One region of the Streptomyces sirii genome, then DNA from elsewhere that is predicted to be linked to it. Evidence: riboswitches for the same ligand, from Rfam matches in the RefSeq annotation. Region 1 holds a riboswitch; each other region holds the start of a gene.

Region 1 (5,571 bases):
CGTCCTCGTCGAAGAGCGACTGGTAAGCCACCCTCTCCGACCGGACGACCGCGCCCGGGCGACCCCGCCCGTGCCGAGATGCCCCCGACGCACTACCCGACGTACACCTTCCCACTCCGTTCAACGGCGGCTCCGCCACGTCAGATGTCGGTCCGACCCTTCCTCCTCAAGCCAACTAGTGCGCCAGGCGGGTTAACTCCGCTGGCTTTCGGCTTACTGCCCCGATCGGCGGAGTTAGAGTGCGGATCGCAGGCGTCTTCCGGATGGTGACGTTCCGGAAAATACCGAGTGAGGCGAGACCGGGCCGGCGTCGTCGCGGAAGCCTGGGAGGCGCGCGCGGTCGTGGGAGCGGGTCCCGCGACCGGGGTCCCCGTGCCCCACGGCGAGCGGATCTGGGGGTTGGCGTTGGCAATGGTGAACGGCGAATCCGCTTCACACCCCACCTTGATCGGGTCGGTGCAGCGAGCGCTCCGACTGCTGGAGGCGGTGGCCGCGCACGCCGATGGAGCGCCGGCCAAACAACTCGCCAGAGAAACCGGACTGCCGCTGCCGACGACCTATCACCTGTTGCGGACCCTGACCCACGAGGGCTATCTGCAGCGCGAGAACGGCGTGTTCGTGATCGGTGCGGCGGCCGAGGCCATCGGCCAGGCCGGGGCCAGGCGCCGGCAGCGGGCCCAGATCTCCGAAGCGCTGGCCGTGGCGGGCCGGAAGTTGAGCGCCGCCGTCTACTTCGCCGTCTATCGGGAGGGTGAAGTGGAGGTCGTGGCGGTCGCCGACAACCCGGATCGGCCGCCGGTGGAGGAATGGGTTGATTTTCGTACCACCGCGCACGCTCATGCGATCGGGCAGTGTCTGCTCGCGCAGCTTGACGAGGCATCGAGGAAGGAGCATCTGTCACGGCATCCCCTGCAGTCGATAACGCCCTTTTCCCTGCGATCTGAGGACGATTTGCTGCGGCGCTTGGATACGGTGCGTCGCGGTCAGGCGGCCTTCGAGCACCAGGAATATGCCTTGGGCACGGTGTGTTCGGCCATCCCCATCCAGGTCGGCGCGGTCGCCGCGTCGTTGGCCGTGTCACTTCCCGCCAACGAACTGCACCGATTGCGGTCCGTTACGGATCGACTACGAAAAATGGCGGAGGCGACACTAACGACACTCGCCTTCTCTATCAGTATCTGAAAACTCACTCCTTGTGATCTGCCTGCACGTGGCCGACGATGGCGGCAATAGGGCTACGGGGGATGTTTCCCGGCCATCTCCGATCAAGTGCGGGGCAGTGGTTGATGACCGACACAGTTCAGGCAGAAGTGATCATGAGCTTCGTCGTCTCCGATGAGCTCGCGTTCCGGATTCCGGTGGAGCTGGACTTCGACAGCGCCGATCCCTACGCCGTCCGCCTCACCTTCGACCTGCCCGGTGATGCGCCCGTCACCTGGGCCTTCGGGCGTGAGCTGCTGCTGGACGGCCTGAGCCGGCCGTCCGGTGAGGGCGATGTGCGGATCGAACCGGCCTCGCCCGAGCATCTCAGCGACGTCTTCATCAGCCTCCAAGTAGGCGCCGAGCGCGCCCTGTTCCGGGTGAGCGCGGCGCCGCTGGTCGCCTTCCTGGACCGTACGGACCGGCTCGTGCCGCTCGGCAAGGAAGAGGTCTGCGACACGTTGGAGGCCGTGCTGGACCGGATCCTCACGGAGGCGCCCGCCGGCTGACCCCGGCCCCGCCCCCGTCCGCACCGGCGCCACACCGGGCCCGCCGGTCAATTCACTTGCCCGTGCGCCCTCCTGGGCTCGTGCGCGGCATGCCTATACCGCTACCGCTTGCGTCGCCTGCCATGCCCTCCGCGTCGTCCCGACCGGCCGCGCGACGCAGCGTCGGCACCCCCTGCAGCCGAACTCACCGCCCGCGAAGCCGCTGTCCCTGGCGCGCCCCGGGTGCCGTCGCTCGTGCGGTCCGCCGAGACAACGAGCGCCGCCAGAAGTGTCGTGAGCGGGACCGAGGCGACCAGGCCGATGCTGCCGACCAGCGTGCGGACGATCTCTTCCGCCACCACCTCGCTCGTGGTGACCGTACCGACGCTGCTCTGTGCAATCGAGAACAGCAAAAGCAGCGGCAGCGCGGCACCCGCGTAGGCCAGGACGAGGGTGTTGACGACGGACGCGATGTGATCGCGGCCGATCCGCATCGCCGCGCTGTAGAGCTTGCGCCGGCCCGCCGTCGGGTCCGCCTCCTTCAGCTCCCACACCGCTGCGGTCTGGGTCACCGTCACATCGTCGAGCACACCCAGCGACCCGATGATGATCCCCGCCAGGAGCAGACCGCGGATCTCGATGTTCGGGTAGAGCCCGTGCACCAGCCCGGTCGTGTCGTCCGTATTGCCCGTCAGCAGCGCCCAGCCGATGAATACCGAACCGAGCAGCCCGATCAGCAGCAGCGAGGCGAGGGTGCCGAGTACGGCCACGGAGGTACGGGCGGTCAACCCATGGCACAGGTAGAGGGCGATCAGCATGATCGCGGAGCCCCCCACCACGGCCACCACCAGCGGATTGGAGCCCTGCAGGATCGCCGGGAGGATGAACAGCGTCAGCACGACGAAGCTGGCCGCCAGTGCGACCAGCGCGAGTACTCCGCGCAGCCGGCCGACGACCACGACGGCGACGGCGAAGATCCCTGCCAGCACCCACATCGGCAGAGACCGGTCGACATCGGTGACCGAGTACTGCAGTTCCCGGGGCGCCTTGGGGGAGTACGACACCACCACGTCCTGCCCGGTGGTGTAGTGCCGCAGGGCGTCCGGCGTCACCACCGTCTGGAAGGTGCGCCCGGTGTTCTCGCCCGTGGTGACCTTGATGGTCGCCTGCTGGCAGGGTTTGTCCGATGCCGCTCCCCCGGCTGGTGGCTGTCCCGTCTGCGACGGTGGCTGAGGCCCCTGCTCGGCATGGACATCCGCGCAGTTCACCTCCACCACCTTGATCACTCTGGCCCGCTCGGTGGGCTGGTCGAAACCGACGCCGGACGGTTTGTGCCCCGGGGCGCCGCCCGGCCAGAGCACGACCAGGCCGACCGCGACCGCGGTGGCGAACGGGATCAGCACCGCAGCGATGACCTTGCGCAGATGCCGCGAGACGGGTGCGGCAGGGCCGTGGCCATGACTGTGCGAGTGCGCGGCCGGATGGTGGTGGGGTTCGTGAGGGCTCACCCGCAGATCATTGCAACAACTCATGGGGCCCCCTGTTCACCCCGCTACGTCGGCCGCTACCGTGGTGCCACCTTTGCAATCGCGGGAGCTCGGAGCACCGGGCTGAGAGGGCGCTGACCTTCGTCCCAGTGATGTTTCACGTGAAACGTCGATGGACGGAAGCCGCTGCGTCGACCGCCGAACCTGTTACCGGGTAATGCCGGCGTAGGGAGTTGGGTCTCATGACCTTGCAGGATGCACGCACGCCCGAAAACGGTGCCGGCAGTGAGCCGCAGATCGGCTGGCACAAGGGCTATGTCTCCGGATCGCGCCCGGATCTTCGGGTCCCGGTCCGGCGGGTGCACCTCACCAACGGCAAGCACGTGACGCTCTACGACACGTCCGGGCCGTACACCGACCCCAACATCGAAACCGATGTCCGTCGTGGCCTCGCGCCGCTGCGGGAGAACTGGGTCATCGCGCGCGGCGACACCGAGGAGTACGCGGGCCGCCCTATGCGGCCGGAGGACGACGGCCTCAAGCACACCTCACCGCGCGGTGGCCTCAAGAACCTGGACGCGGTCTTCCCCGGTCGCCCGCGCCAGCCGCGCCGTGGCCGCAACGGCGCCGCGGTCACCCAGCTCGCATACGCCCGGCGCGGCGAGATCACCGCGGAGATGGAGTACGTCGCCCTCCGCGAGAACGTCACGCCCGAGTTCGTGCGGGACGAGATCGCGGCCGGCCGTGCCGTACTGCCGTCCAACGTCAACCACCCGGAGATCGAGCCGATGATCATCGGCAAGAACTTCCTGGTGAAGGTGAACGCCAACATCGGCAACTCGGCGGTCACCTCCTCCATCGAGGAGGAGGTGGAGAAGATGACCTGGGCGACCCGCTGGGGCGCCGACACGGTCATGGATCTGTCCACCGGACGCAACATCCACACCACCCGCGAGTGGGTGCTGCGCAACTCCCCCGTCCCGATCGGCACCGTCCCCCTGTACCAGGCGCTGGAGAAGGTCGACGGCAAGGCCGAGGAGCTGACCTGGGAGATCTACAAGGACACCGTCATCGAGCAGGCCGAGCAGGGCGTCGACTACATGACGGTGCACGCCGGTGTGCTGCTCCGCTACGTCCCGCTCACCGCCCGCCGCAAGACCGGCATCGTCTCCCGAGGCGGCTCGATCATGGCCGCCTGGTGCCTCGCGCACCATCAGGAGTCGTTCCTGTACACGCACTTCGAGGAGCTCTGCGAGATCCTCGCCTCGTACGACGTCACCTACTCGCTGGGTGACGGGCTGCGCCCCGGCTCGATCGCGGACGCCAACGACGAGGCGCAGTTCGCCGAGCTGCGGACGCTCGGCGAGCTGAACACCATCGCCAAGCGGCACGGTGTGCAGACCATGATCGAGGGCCCGGGCCATGTCCCGATGCACAAGATCAAGGAGAACATCGACCTCCAGCAGGAAATCTGCGAAGAGGCGCCGTTCTACACGCTCGGCCCGCTGACCACCGACATCGCGCCCGCCTACGACCACATCACGTCCGGCATCGGCGCGGCGATGATCGCCTGGTGGGGCACCGCGATGCTCTGCTACGTCACGCCCAAGGAGCACCTGGGCCTGCCCGACCGCGACGACGTCAAGACCGGCGTCATCACGTACAAGATCGCGGCCCATGCGGCGGACCTGGCCAAGGGCCACCCGGGAGCCCAGGAATGGGATGACGCGCTCTCCGACGCCCGCTTCGAGTTCCGCTGGGAGGACCAGTTCAACCTGGCCCTCGATCCGGACACGGCACGCGCGTTCCACGACGCGACGCTGCCCGCGGAGCCGGCGAAGACGGCTCACTTCTGCTCGATGTGCGGCCCGAAGTTCTGCTCGATGAAGATCAGCAGAAGCATCACCGAGCAGTTCGGCGGCGACGCGGACGCGACGCCGGAGGAGGTCGAGGCGGGAATGCTGGAGAAGTCCAAGGAGTTCGCGGCTGCGGGCAACCGCGTGTATCTGCCGCTGGCGGACTGACTGCCGCGTCTGCGAGTAACGGCGGAGGCCCAGTCGGGGCCCCGCCGTTACCGGTGCGCTGAAAGGTCAACACCGGTCTGGTCGCCGCGCGGCGTGCGAAGACTTCTACGCCGGGCAGGGCTGCCTGCGGACATCGATCTCGACGATCCTGTATGCGTCAACTGGTTGGCGGATCGCACGTGTTGGCCCGATCGCCCGTGGCGACGACGTGCTGCGGGCGTGGGGATGGCTCTGGGACTTCTCGCGTCCGCCGCGGTGTTGTTCCACGTGGGTGCGAAGGACGCGTTCGGCGCCCTGGCGTACGGCGGGCGCATCGTGGGGGTCGTCTTCATCGCTGCGGCGCTGGTGGAAATGGTCGCGGTCCTGGCGCTG
Region 2 (5,571 bases), 2.2 Mb from region 1:
CCAAGCGCAGCGGACAGGCTAGAACGCCGGCCGTTCCGGATCCAGTTCCGCGACGCCCCCCGTAGGGGAGGACGCCAGGGCGAAGTGCCGGCGGGGGATCCGGCCCGCCCTATAGGCCAGCCGGCCCGAGGTCACCGCGTGGCGCATCGCCTCGGCCATCAGTTCCGGCTCCTGCGCGCGGGTCACCGCGGAGGCCAGCATCACCGCCGCGCAGCCCAGCTCCATGGCGAGGGCGGCATCCGAGGCGGTGCCCGCGCCCGCGTCCAGGATCACCGGGACGCCGGCCCGTTCGGTGATCAGCTGGAAGTTGTGCGGGTTGCGGATGCCCAGGCCGGAGCCGATCGGTGAGCCCAGTGGCATGATCGCGGCGCAGCCCACCTCCTCCAGTTTGCGGGCCAGCACCGGATCGTCGTTCGTATAGGGCAGCACGGTGAAACCGTCGTCCACCAGGGTCTCGGCGGCGTCCAGCAGCTCTATCGGATCGGGCAGCAGGGTGCGCTCGTCGGCGACGACCTCCAGCTTGACCCAGTCGGTGCCGAGCGCCTCTCGGGCGAGCCGGGCGGTGAGCACGGCCTCGCCCGCCGTGAAGCAGCCCGCCGTATTGGGCAGCACCCGAATGTCGTGCCGTTCCAGTACGGACAGCACCGAGCCCTGCACGGTCGGGTCCAGCCGCCGCATGGCGACCGTCGTCAGCTCCGTACCGGAGGCGAGCAGCGCGCGCTCCAGGACGTCGAGGCTGGGCGCCCCGCCGGTTCCCATGATCAGGCGGGATCCGAAGGTGGTGCCGGCGATGGTGAGGGGGTCGGGTCCGGTGGCGGTCGGGGCGGGGGCCGCCCCTCGGGACACTGCGGTATCGGTCATGTCTGCGGATCAGCCTCCCTGGACCGCGGTGAGCACCTCGACGCGGTCGCCTTCGGCGAGCGGGGTGGTGGGCCACTGGGTGCGCGGCACCACGACTTCGTTGACGGCCGCGGCCACCCCCGTGGGCGCCGCGGACAGGGTCGCGACGAGCCGGTCGAGGGTGAGTCCGCCGGGGATCTCGCGGGCCTCGCCGTTGACCGACACGGACACACTGGCGCTGCTCATACGGGCTGCTCCTCCAGCAGGCGGGTGCGCGCGGTCCCCGGGGCGGCGGGGGAGAAGCGCGCGGGAGTGAAGGGACGGGCCTCGTCGGGGAGGTCCCCGGTGGCCAGCACCTCGGCCATCACGTCACCGGTGACCGGCGTCAGCAGCACCCCGTTGCGGAAGTGGCCGGTGGCCAGGTGGAGGCCGGGCAGCGCGGTCGGCCCGAGGAGTGGCGCGTTGTCGGGGGAGGTGGGGCGCAGCCCGGCGCTGCTCTCCACCAGCGGCAGCTCGGTGATGCCGGGGACCAGCTCGTGGGCGTCCCGCAGCAGCTCGTAGACGCCGCCCGCGGTGACGGTGGTGTCCCAGCCCAGCTCCTCCATGGTGGCGCCGACGACCAGCTCGCCGTTCTCCCGCGGCACCAGGTAGAGGGGGTTGCCGCGGACGACGGCCCGTACGGTGCGCGAGAGGAAGGCCGGGGACCCGGCGGGCACGTCCGGCAGCCGCAGCCGCAGCACCTGCCCCTTGACCGGCCGCACCGGCGGCAGCACCTCGTCGGGGACCCCGGCCAGGCGACCGCTGCGGCTGCCCGTCGCGAGCACGGTCTGACCGGCGGACAGCCGTGTGCCGTCGGCGAGTTCGGCGCCCGAGGCGCGGCCGCGGTCGACGGTCAGTCGCTCGACCCGGCTCCGGTGGAGGACCACCCCGGCCCGTTCGCAGGCCACGAGCAGGGCGCTCGCCAGCCGCCGCGGATCGACCTGGTGGTCGCCGTCGACCCGCAGGCCGCCGCGTACGCCGGGGGCCAGCATCGGCTCCAGGCGGCGGCACTCGCGGCCCGTGAGCCACTGTGAGTCCAGGCCCGAGCGGATCTGCAGGGCGTGCAGTTCGCGCAGGTGGGCGCGGTCGTCGGCGTCCAGCGCGACGGCCAGGGTGCCGCACCGCCGGTAGCCGATCGAGGTCCCGGCCGCCTCCTCCAGCTCCTCGGTGAAGCGCGGGTAGCGCCGCGCCGAGGCGAGATTGAGGGCCAGCAGGGTCTGCTCGCCGTAGTGGAGCTCGGTGACCGCGGCCAGCATCCCGGCCGCGACGTGGGCCGCGCCGCCATCGGGCGCCGGGTCGGCCACCGTGACGGTCAGCCCCCGGCCGGCCGCCCGCCAGGCGGTGACCAGGCCGATGATGCCGCCCCCGATGACGAGCACATCAGGGTGCCCGGTGACTGGTTTCGATGGTGTGGCAGATGGATGCATGGGCGTCCAGCCCCTCCCTTCGCCGGCATGACCCGGATCAGGTTCGTACGGTCGGAGGCCGGCCAGCCTCCCTCTCAGCCCGGTGCGTCCGGGCTCCCGCGAGTGCGTGTAGCCGTCACCCTAATACGGGGCGCGAGGCGGGGTAAGGGAACGGTCGGTGTACGCGGGGGCCTCGGCCGTCGGGGGAGGGGCACCGGTGGTGCGTGCGTGCCCGTCCCGCCCCCGGAGCCCGCGGGCCGGGGCGCGGCCCCCGGGGCGCGGGCATGACGCTGTGTCAGAGATCTCGTCGCGCGGTGCTGCGAGCGGCGTCGCACACCGTCCTAGAGTGATTGGGTGAGCGAGCAGAGCAAATCCTCCCAGCCTTCTGACCACACGCCGCGCGTCGTGATCGTCGGCGCCGGAATCGCGGGCGTGCAGACCGCGGTCGCCCTGCGCGAACAGGGGTGGCGCGGTGCGATCACGCTGCTCGGTGACGAGCCCCACCAGCCTTACGACCGTCCCCCGCTGTCCAAGGCGGTGCTGCTGGGCAAGGCCGACGGCTCCGCCTTCGACGTGGACTTCGCCGCGCTCGACATCGAGCTCCACCTCGACCGCCGAGTCACCGCCCTGGTGCCCGACGCCCACCGGATCGAGACGGTGCGGGGCCCGGTTCGCTACGACTACGCGGTGATCGCGACCGGCGCCGAACCGATCACGCTGCCCGGCAGCGAGGGCCTGCCCGGTGTCCATCTGCTGCGCACCCTCGACGACGCCGAGCGGCTGCGGCCGGTGCTCGCCGCCCAGCACGAGATCGTGGTCGTCGGGGCGGGCTGGATCGGCGCCGAGTTCGCCACCGCGGCGCGCGAGGCGGGCTGCGCGGTCACGGTCGTCGAGGCCGCCGACCGCCCGCTGGCCGGTGCGCTGCCCGCCGAGGTCGCCGCCCATATGGCCGGCTGGTACGCGGACGCGGGCGCCGAGCTGCGCACCGGCGCCCGGGTCGCGGCCGTCACCGCCGGCATGGTCACCCTCGCGGACGGCGCCACGCTGCCCGCCGACGCCGTGGTCGTCGGCATCGGGGCCCGGCCCGCCACCGCCTGGCTGGCCGGCTCCGGCGTCGAGGTGTCCTCCGAGGACGGCTCCGTGCTCGCCGACGACCGGCTGCGCACCTCCGCGCCCGATGTGTACGCGGTCGGCGACTGCGCCTCCTTCCCGTCGGCCCGATACGGCAGCCGGCTGCTGGTCCACCACTGGGACAACGCCCTCCAGGGCCCCCGTACGGTCGCCGAGAACATCGCCCGCGGGGAGGCGGAGGGGCTGGTCTACGACCCCGTGCCGTACTTCTGGTCCGAGCAGTTCGGCCGGTTCGTGCAGTACGCGGGCCATCACGGGGACGCCGACGAGCTGGTCTGGCGCGGCGATCCGGCGCAGGCCGCCTGGTCGGTGATCTGGCTGCGGGGCGGACGGCTCGTGGCGCTGCTGGCCGTGGGGCGGCCGAGGGACCTCGCCCAAGGGCGCAAGCTCATCGAGCGGGGCGTGACCCTCGACCGGGACCGGGCCGCGAACGCCGCCGTACCGCTGAAGGCCGCGGCTCAGTAGACAGGCGTGTCGTCACCCTCCGGTGTGCCGGAGGCCCCTGATGGCGATGCCCGGCTACCGACTGTCAGTGCGAGGTGGCAGGCTTGTCCTGTGACCGAGATTGACGCAAACATCGATGGACTCGTCCCCGCCTGGCTCACCCTCCCCGACATCGCCGAAAAGCTCGGCGTCGAGGTGACCCGTGTCCGGCAGCTGGTCAAGGAGGGCCAGCTGATCGCGGTGCGCCGCGGCGAGAACAGGGTGCTGCAGGTACCCGCCGATTTCATCCAGGACGACAAGGTGGTCAAGGGCCTCGTCGGCACGCTCACGCTCCTCAAGGACGACGGCTTCACCGACGAGGAGATGCTGGAGTGGCTGTTCACCGCGGATGAGACCCTCCCCGGAACCCCGGCGCAGGCGCTGCGCGAGAATCGCGGCACGGAGGTGAAGCGCCGGGCCCAGGCGCTCGCCGTCTGACGCGCCCGGCGCTCGTCAGCGACCGCATCAGCATCCGTAACCACATCTACGGGGTGTACGGACCGGAAGGTCCGGTCCGTACACCCCCGACCTGGGGGGAAGCCGCCCGATGAGCACCGCACGACAGGCCCTGTCCGACGCCCGGCTCTACCTCTGCACGGACGCCCGCAGGACCCAGGGAGACCTTCCCCGGTTCCTGGACGCGGTGCTCTCCTCCGGCGTCGACATCGTCCAGCTGCGCGACAAGGGCATGGAGGCCGGCGAGGAGCTCCGCCACCTGGAGGTCTTCGCGGACGCCTGTCGCCGGCACGGCAAGCTGCTCGCGGTCAACGACCGCGCGGACGTCGCCCATGCGATCGGCAGCGATGTGCTGCACCTCGGGCAGGGCGATCTGCCGGTCCCGGCCGCCCGCGCCATCCTCGGCGCGGACGTCCTCATAGGCCGCTCCACCCATGCCGAGGCCGAGGTGGACGCCGCGATCGCCGAGCCCGGGGTGGACTACTTCTGCACGGGCCCGTGCTGGCCGACGCCCACGAAGCCGGGCCGCCACGCCCCCGGCCTCGATCTGGTCCGCTACACCGCGGAGCGCGCTGCGCAGCGCCCCTGGTTCGCGATCGGCGGGATCGACGCCGGCAATCTGGACGAGGTGCTCCAGGCGGGCGCCCGCCGGGTCGTGGTGGTCCGCGCCGTCACGGAGGCCGACGACCCGGGAGCTGCGGCCGCCGCGCTGGCCAAGCGGGTGCGCGAGTGGGACGACCGGGCCTAGGGACACACCCCCTGGGCGACGGCCGGGGACGGCACCCGCTGACGCTCGGGAGAGCCGGGCACGGGTGGCGCAGGGGTCGTGAACCGGACGCCCGGGCGGCCGGAAAATGTCCAATCAGTGGACACGAAGCCGACCAACCAGGCAAAACGTCGATGACGGTTGGTGTGTGCCCGGCCCGTGGTTAACCTGCCGGTATGGCCCTAGGTACAGCTTCCACCAGGACTGATCGCGCACGCACCGTGCGCGAACTGCTGGCTTCCGGCAAGCAGTCATACTCGTTCGAGTTCGCCGCCCCGAAGACCGAGAAGGGTGAGCGGACCCTGTGGAACGCCATTCGTCGGATCGAGGCCGTCGCCCCGACGTTCGTCTCCGTGACGTACGGCGCCGGCGGCACCTCCCGTGACGGAACGGTCCGTGCCACGGAGCGCATCGCCACCGACACCACCCTCACCCCGGTCGCCCATCTGA
Region 3 (5,571 bases), 1.7 Mb from region 1:
GGCCGACGGGCCGCAGCGGGTCCTGACGTTCCTGCTGCTGACGGTCGTCAGCGACACCGGCGCCTACGCGGTCGGCTGGCGGTTCGGCAAGCGCAAGCTCGCGCCGCGGATCAGCCCCGGCAAGACCCGTGAGGGGCTCGTCGGCGCGGTGCTCTTCGCGATGGTGGCCGGCGCGCTGTGCATGGAGTTCCTCATCCGGCACGGTGCCTGGTGGCAGGGTCTGCTGCTCGGCCTCGCGGTCGCGGCCAGTGCCACCCTCGGCGACCTCGGCGAATCCATGATCAAGCGGGACCTGGGCATCAAGGACATGGGCACCCTGCTCCCCGGTCACGGCGGCATCATGGACCGTCTCGACTCGCTGCTGCCGACCGCCCCGGTCGTCTGGCTGCTGTTCGTGGTCTTCGTGGGGTCGGGCTGACCCCGACGCCTCGGGCCGTCCGGCCCCGCGGGTGACACAGAGGCCCCCTACCAGTGGAATACCGCTGGTGGGGGGCTTTTGGGTGTTGGGCGTCGGGTGTCGGCTGGGTGGTACGGAGAGGGGAGCCGCCGGGCGAAGGCGGGCGGCCGCCTTGGGGGTCGGGGGCCCCGGTGGGCCCGCCCCTCATGGCTCCCGGCGCTCCCGGCGCCCCGCACCGCCGTGGCTCGACGCGTCACCGCCACGGCTCGGTTCCTCCCGCGCGGCCATCCGTCCCCCGTGGCCGCCGTCCCGCCGTTCCGCGCCGCGGCCCGCCCGCCGCCAGATCACCGTCATCCCGACCGCCAGGACGATCAGCGCCACGATGACGATGAGGAACTTGGCCACGTAGTCCATCAGCAGATGGTGGGCGAGAGAGGACGCGTCGAGGGCGAGGCCGTTCATCGCCGGCCGTCCCGCTGCCGGGGGCGGGCGGGGCCGTCCTCCAGGCGGCGGGCGGCGGCCCGCAGTGCCGCGCGCAGGGCGGGGTCCGCGTACCGGCGGGCCTGATCGAGCCGGCCCCTGCGCTTCAGCGCCACGGCCACGGCGAAGACCACCAGGGCCAGCATCACCAGGCCGCCCGCGAGGATGCCGAACCTGATGAGCATGAGGTCGAGGTACCGCTCCATGAGTCCTCCCGTTTTTATATCAGGCTTGTGATAAAAAACAATATATCATGCGCGTGATATAAAGGCTCCATGCCGAAGGTCGTGGATCCGGACGCCCGCCGCCGCGAGGTCGTCGCCGCCCTGTACCGAGTCGTCGTACGGGACGGCCTGCAGCGCACCTCGCTGCGCGCCGTCGCCGACGAGGCCGCACTCAACATCGGTTCGGTGCGCCACTACTTCGCCAGCCAGCAGGAGCTGATGGACTTCGCGATGCAGTCGATGCTCGGCGCGCTCTCCGAACGGCTGCTCCAGCATGTCGAGCGCATCGGGGATCTGAGTCGGTACCCGCGTGCGGAACGGCTCCGCCTGGTGACCGACCTCCTGGCCGAGCTGCTGCCGCTCGACGAACGCCGCCGCGCGGAGGTCACCGTCTTCCTCGACTTCAACGCCGCGGCCCGCACCCATCCGGCCTTCCAGGAACTCGCGCACCAGGCCGCCGCCGGCACCAGAAGGCTGACGCACCGCGTCCTCACCCGGCTCGACGAGTCCGGCACCCTGCGCCCCGGATGCGACGTCGACCTCGAGACCGAGCGCCTGGCGTCCCTCCTGGACGGCCTCTCCCTCAGCGCCGTACACCACCCCGACATCCTGGGCGCGCAGCGGTGCCGCCAGGTACTGGCCGCTCACCTGCAGGACCTGTCCCACACCGGCTAGTGCCTGGCCCACCTGGACGATCTGCGACACTGGACCCACCATGCCTGCACCCGGAGAACTCACTTTCGTCGCGCCGCGCGGGGCCAAGAAGCCTCCTCGGCACCTTGCCGATCTCAGTCCCGTCGAGCGCCGTGAAGCGGTGGCCGCGATCGGTGAGAAGCCTTTTCGCGCCAAGCAGCTGTCGCAGCACTACTTCGCCCGTTACGCGCACGACCCGGCGCAGTGGACCGACATCCCGGCGGCGGCGCGCGAGAAGTTGGCGAGCGAGCTGCTGCCGGACCTGATGAACGTCGTGCGGCACATCTCGTGCGACAACGACACCACCCGCAAGACCCTGTGGAAGCTGCACGACGGCACGCTCGTCGAGTCGGTGCTGATGCGCTACCCGGACCGGGTCACCATGTGCATCTCCTCGCAGGCCGGTTGCGGTATGAACTGCCCGTTCTGCGCCACGGGGCAGGCGGGGCTGGACCGCAACCTGTCCACCGCCGAGATCGTGCACCAGATCGTGGACGGGATGCGCGCGCTGCGCGACGGCGAGGTGCCGGGCGGACCGGCGCGGCTGTCCAACATCGTCTTCATGGGGATGGGGGAGCCGCTCGCCAACTACAACCGGGTGGTCGGCGCCATCCGGCGGCTGACCGACCCCGAGCCGGACGGCCTGGGCCTGTCCCAGCGCGGGATCACGGTCTCCACGGTCGGTCTGGTCCCGGCGATGCTGCGGTTCGCCGACGAGGGCTTCAAGTGCCGGCTCGCGGTGTCGCTGCACGCGCCGGACGACGAGCTGCGCGACACGCTCGTCCCCGTCAACACGCGCTGGAAGGTGCGTGAGGTGCTGGACGCGGCCTGGGAGTACGCGGAGAAGTCCGGGCGGCGGATCTCGATCGAGTACGCCCTGATCCGGGACATCAACGACCAGGCCTGGCGCGGTGACCTGCTGGGACGGCTGCTCAAGGGCAAGCGGGTCCATGTGAACCTGATTCCGCTGAACCCGACGCCCGGCTCGAAGTGGACCGCCTCGCGCCCCGAGGACGAGCGGGCGTTCGTCCAGGCCATCGAGGCGCACGGCGTGCCGGTGACCGTCCGCGACACCCGCGGTCAGGAGATCGACGGGGCCTGCGGGCAGCTCGCGGCCTCGGAGCGCTGAACGCCCGCTGGTACGGTGTCGTCGAACAAATGCACATTCCGACAGGGGAGCGCCACAGCGCTGAGAGTGCGGAAGCGTCGTAGTCCTACGGCGCCCGCAGACCCTTGAACCTCGCCCGGGTCATTCCGGGTAGGAAGTTCGGTCGTCACTCATGCTGTTGCGCCCTGCCCGGATGTTCCCTTTCGTGCGTCTTCGGACGCCGTGAGCCGCGGACACCGGGCGGGGCCGCGTCTCTTCCTGGCCAGCCAGGAGGAAATCAGTGAGCACCACCAGAAGGATCACCGCGAGCGCGCTCGCCGCCGCACTCGGCATGACCGCGCTCGCCGCGTGCGGCACCTCGGACGGTGACGGCGCGGACGCCAAGACCGTCACGCTCGTCAGCCACGACTCGTTCCCCAAGCCCCTGCTCGACGCCTTCGAGAAGGAGAGCGGCTACAAGGTCACGCTCCTCAAGGGCGGCGACGCCGGCAAGGCCGTCAACCAGGCGATCCTCTCCAAGGACAATCCCCAGGGCGATGTGTTCTTCGGCATCGACAACACCCTGCTCTCGCGCGGTCTGAACGCGGACCTCTTCAGCCCGTACGAGGCCAAGGGGCTGGACAGCGTCCCGGCCGCGCTGCAGCTCGACAAGGGCAAGCACCGCGTCACCCCGCTCGACTACGGCGACATCTGCGTCAACTACGACCGGGCCTACTTCGACCAGCACAAGATCGCGCCGCCGAAGACCTTCGACGATCTGCTCAAGCCCCGGTACAAGGGGCTGCTCGTCACCGAGAACGCCGCGACCTCCTCCCCGGGGCTCGCCTTCCAGCTCGCCACCGTCGCCACCTACGGCAAGGACGGCTGGCAGGACTACTGGAAGAAGCTCAAGGCGAACGACGTCGAGGTCGTCGACGGCTGGGAGCAGGCCTACAACGAGCGGTTCTCGGGCTCCGGGGCCGGCAAGGGCAAGGGCGACAAGCCGCTGGTGGTCTCCTACGCCTCCAGCCCGCCCGTCGAGGTGCTCGGCAAGAAGCCGGCGCCCAAGCAGGCACCGACCGGCGTCGCGACCGGCACCTGCTTCCGCCAGATCGAGTTCGGCGGCCTCCTCAAGGGCGCGAAGAACGAGAAGGGCGGCAAGGCGCTGCTGGACTTCCTGCTGAGCAAGAAGTTCCAGGAGGACGTGCCGCTGCAGATGTTCGTCAACCCGGCGCGCAAGGACGCCAAGCTGCCGGAGCTGTTCACGACGTACGGTGCGAAGATCGACAAGCCGGCGACGCTGGCCCCGGACGCGATCGCCGAGAACCGCGAACAGTGGATCAAGCAGTGGTCCTCACTCGTTCTGAAGTAGCCGGCGCCCGGAGCAGACGGCCCGCGCGGGGAACGGCGGTGCGGCTCGGCCTGATGGCCGTGCCGCTCGCCTTCTTCGCGCTGTTCTTCGCCTACCCGGTCGTGGCGATCGTCGGGCGCGGACTCAAGGACGGCGGGCAGTGGCAGCTGGGCCGGTTCGGGGCCGTGCTGAGCGACCCGGATGTCGTGCACGTGCTGTGGTTCACCCTCTGGCAGGCGGCCGCCTCGACCGGGCTGACGCTGCTGATCGCGCTGCCCGGCGCGTATGTCTTCGCGCGCTTCGACTTCCCCGGCAAGCGGTTGCTGCGGGCGGTGGTGGCGGTGCCGTTCGTGCTGCCGACCGTCGTCGTCGGCTCGGCATTCCTGGCGCTGGTCGGGCGGGGCGGGCTGCTGGACGACCTGTGGGGGCTGCGCCTGGACAGCTCGGTCTGGGCGATTCTGCTGGCGCACGTCTTCTTCAACTACGCCGTGGTCGTCCGGACCGTCGGCGGGCTCTGGGGGCAGCTCGATCCGCGCCAGGAAGAGGCGGCGCGGGTGCTGGGGGCCGGACGGTTCGCGGCCTGGCGGCGGGTGACGCTGCCCGCGCTGGGACCGGCCGTCGCGGCCGCCGCCCTGATGGTCTTTCTCTTCACCTTCACCTCCTTCGGGGTGGTGCAGATTCTCGGCGGCCCCACCTTCTCGACGCTGGAGGTGGAGATCTACCGGCAGACCGCGGACTTCCTGGACCTGCCGACCGCCGCCGTCCTCACCATGATCCAGTTCGCGGCGGTGCTGGGAGTGCTGGCGCTGCACGCCTGGACCGTGCGCCGCAGGGAGTCCACCCTCCGGCTCGTCGCCGCCTCGCAGACCGCGCACCGGCCGCGCGGTCGCGGCCAGTGGGCGCTGCTGTGGGCGACGCTCCTGGTCATCGCCGTCCTGCTGATCACCCCGCTGGTCGTGCTCGTGGAGCGGTCGTTCGCCGGGCCCGACGGCTACGGAGCGGTCTTCTACGAGTCGCTGCGCTCCGCCGGGGCCGGTGACGGCACCTTCGTCGTCGCCCCCTTGGAGGCCCTGTGGAACTCCCTCGCCTACGGGGCGGCCGCCACCGGCATCGCCCTGGTGGTGGGCGGGCTGGCGGCCGCCGCGCTGACCCTCCCGGGGCTGAGCCGGGGCCCGTCCGGGCGGATCCCCATGGCAAGCAGGTTCGTCCGCGGTTTCGACGCGCTGCTGATGCTGCCCCTCGGCGTCTCCGCGGTCACCGTCGGCTTCGGATTTCTGATCACCCTCGATGAACCACCGCTGGACCTGCGCGCCTCGTGGTGGCTGGTCCCGCTCGCCCA

The links. Region 1 has a riboswitch for thiamine pyrophosphate ahead of thiC (phosphomethylpyrimidine synthase ThiC). Riboswitches for the same ligand answer to the same signal wherever they lie in the genome.
Region 2: another riboswitch for thiamine pyrophosphate. It lies ahead of thiO (glycine oxidase ThiO); the one in region 1 lies ahead of thiC (phosphomethylpyrimidine synthase ThiC).
Region 3: another riboswitch for thiamine pyrophosphate. It lies ahead of WAB15_RS29325 (thiamine ABC transporter substrate binding subunit); the one in region 1 lies ahead of thiC (phosphomethylpyrimidine synthase ThiC).

The regions. Positions count from the first base shown of each region.
Region 1 is NZ_CP147982.1:4,774,217-4,779,787, forward strand. It holds gene WAB15_RS21425 (DUF5326 family protein) at 1-26, shown strand, start outside; gene WAB15_RS21430 (IclR family transcriptional regulator) at 412-1,182, shown strand; gene WAB15_RS21435 (SsgA family sporulation/cell division regulator) at 1,287-1,709, shown strand; gene WAB15_RS21440 (YibE/F family protein) at 1,811-3,220, opposite strand; TPP riboswitch at 3,268-3,424, shown strand; gene thiC (phosphomethylpyrimidine synthase ThiC) at 3,418-5,199, shown strand; gene WAB15_RS21450 (hypothetical protein) at 5,425-5,571, shown strand, end outside.
Region 2 is NZ_CP147982.1:2,624,143-2,629,713, reverse strand. It holds gene WAB15_RS11910 (thiazole synthase) at 19-759, opposite strand; gene thiS (sulfur carrier protein ThiS) at 871-1,086, opposite strand; gene thiO (glycine oxidase ThiO) at 1,083-2,306, opposite strand; TPP riboswitch at 2,304-2,416, opposite strand; gene WAB15_RS11895 (NAD(P)/FAD-dependent oxidoreductase) at 2,640-3,881, shown strand; gene WAB15_RS11890 (Rv2175c family DNA-binding protein) at 3,972-4,337, shown strand; gene thiE (thiamine phosphate synthase) at 4,447-5,103, shown strand; gene metF (methylenetetrahydrofolate reductase [NAD(P)H]) at 5,298-5,571, shown strand, end outside.
Region 3 is NZ_CP147982.1:6,475,840-6,481,410, forward strand. It holds gene WAB15_RS29300 (phosphatidate cytidylyltransferase) at 1-418, shown strand, start outside; gene WAB15_RS29305 (hypothetical protein) at 602-859, opposite strand; gene WAB15_RS29310 (hypothetical protein) at 856-1,083, opposite strand; gene WAB15_RS29315 (TetR/AcrR family transcriptional regulator) at 1,153-1,776, shown strand; gene rlmN (23S rRNA (adenine(2503)-C(2))-methyltransferase RlmN) at 1,817-2,923, shown strand; TPP riboswitch at 2,957-3,077, shown strand; gene WAB15_RS29325 (thiamine ABC transporter substrate binding subunit) at 3,183-4,253, shown strand; gene WAB15_RS29330 (ABC transporter permease) at 4,229-5,571, shown strand, end outside.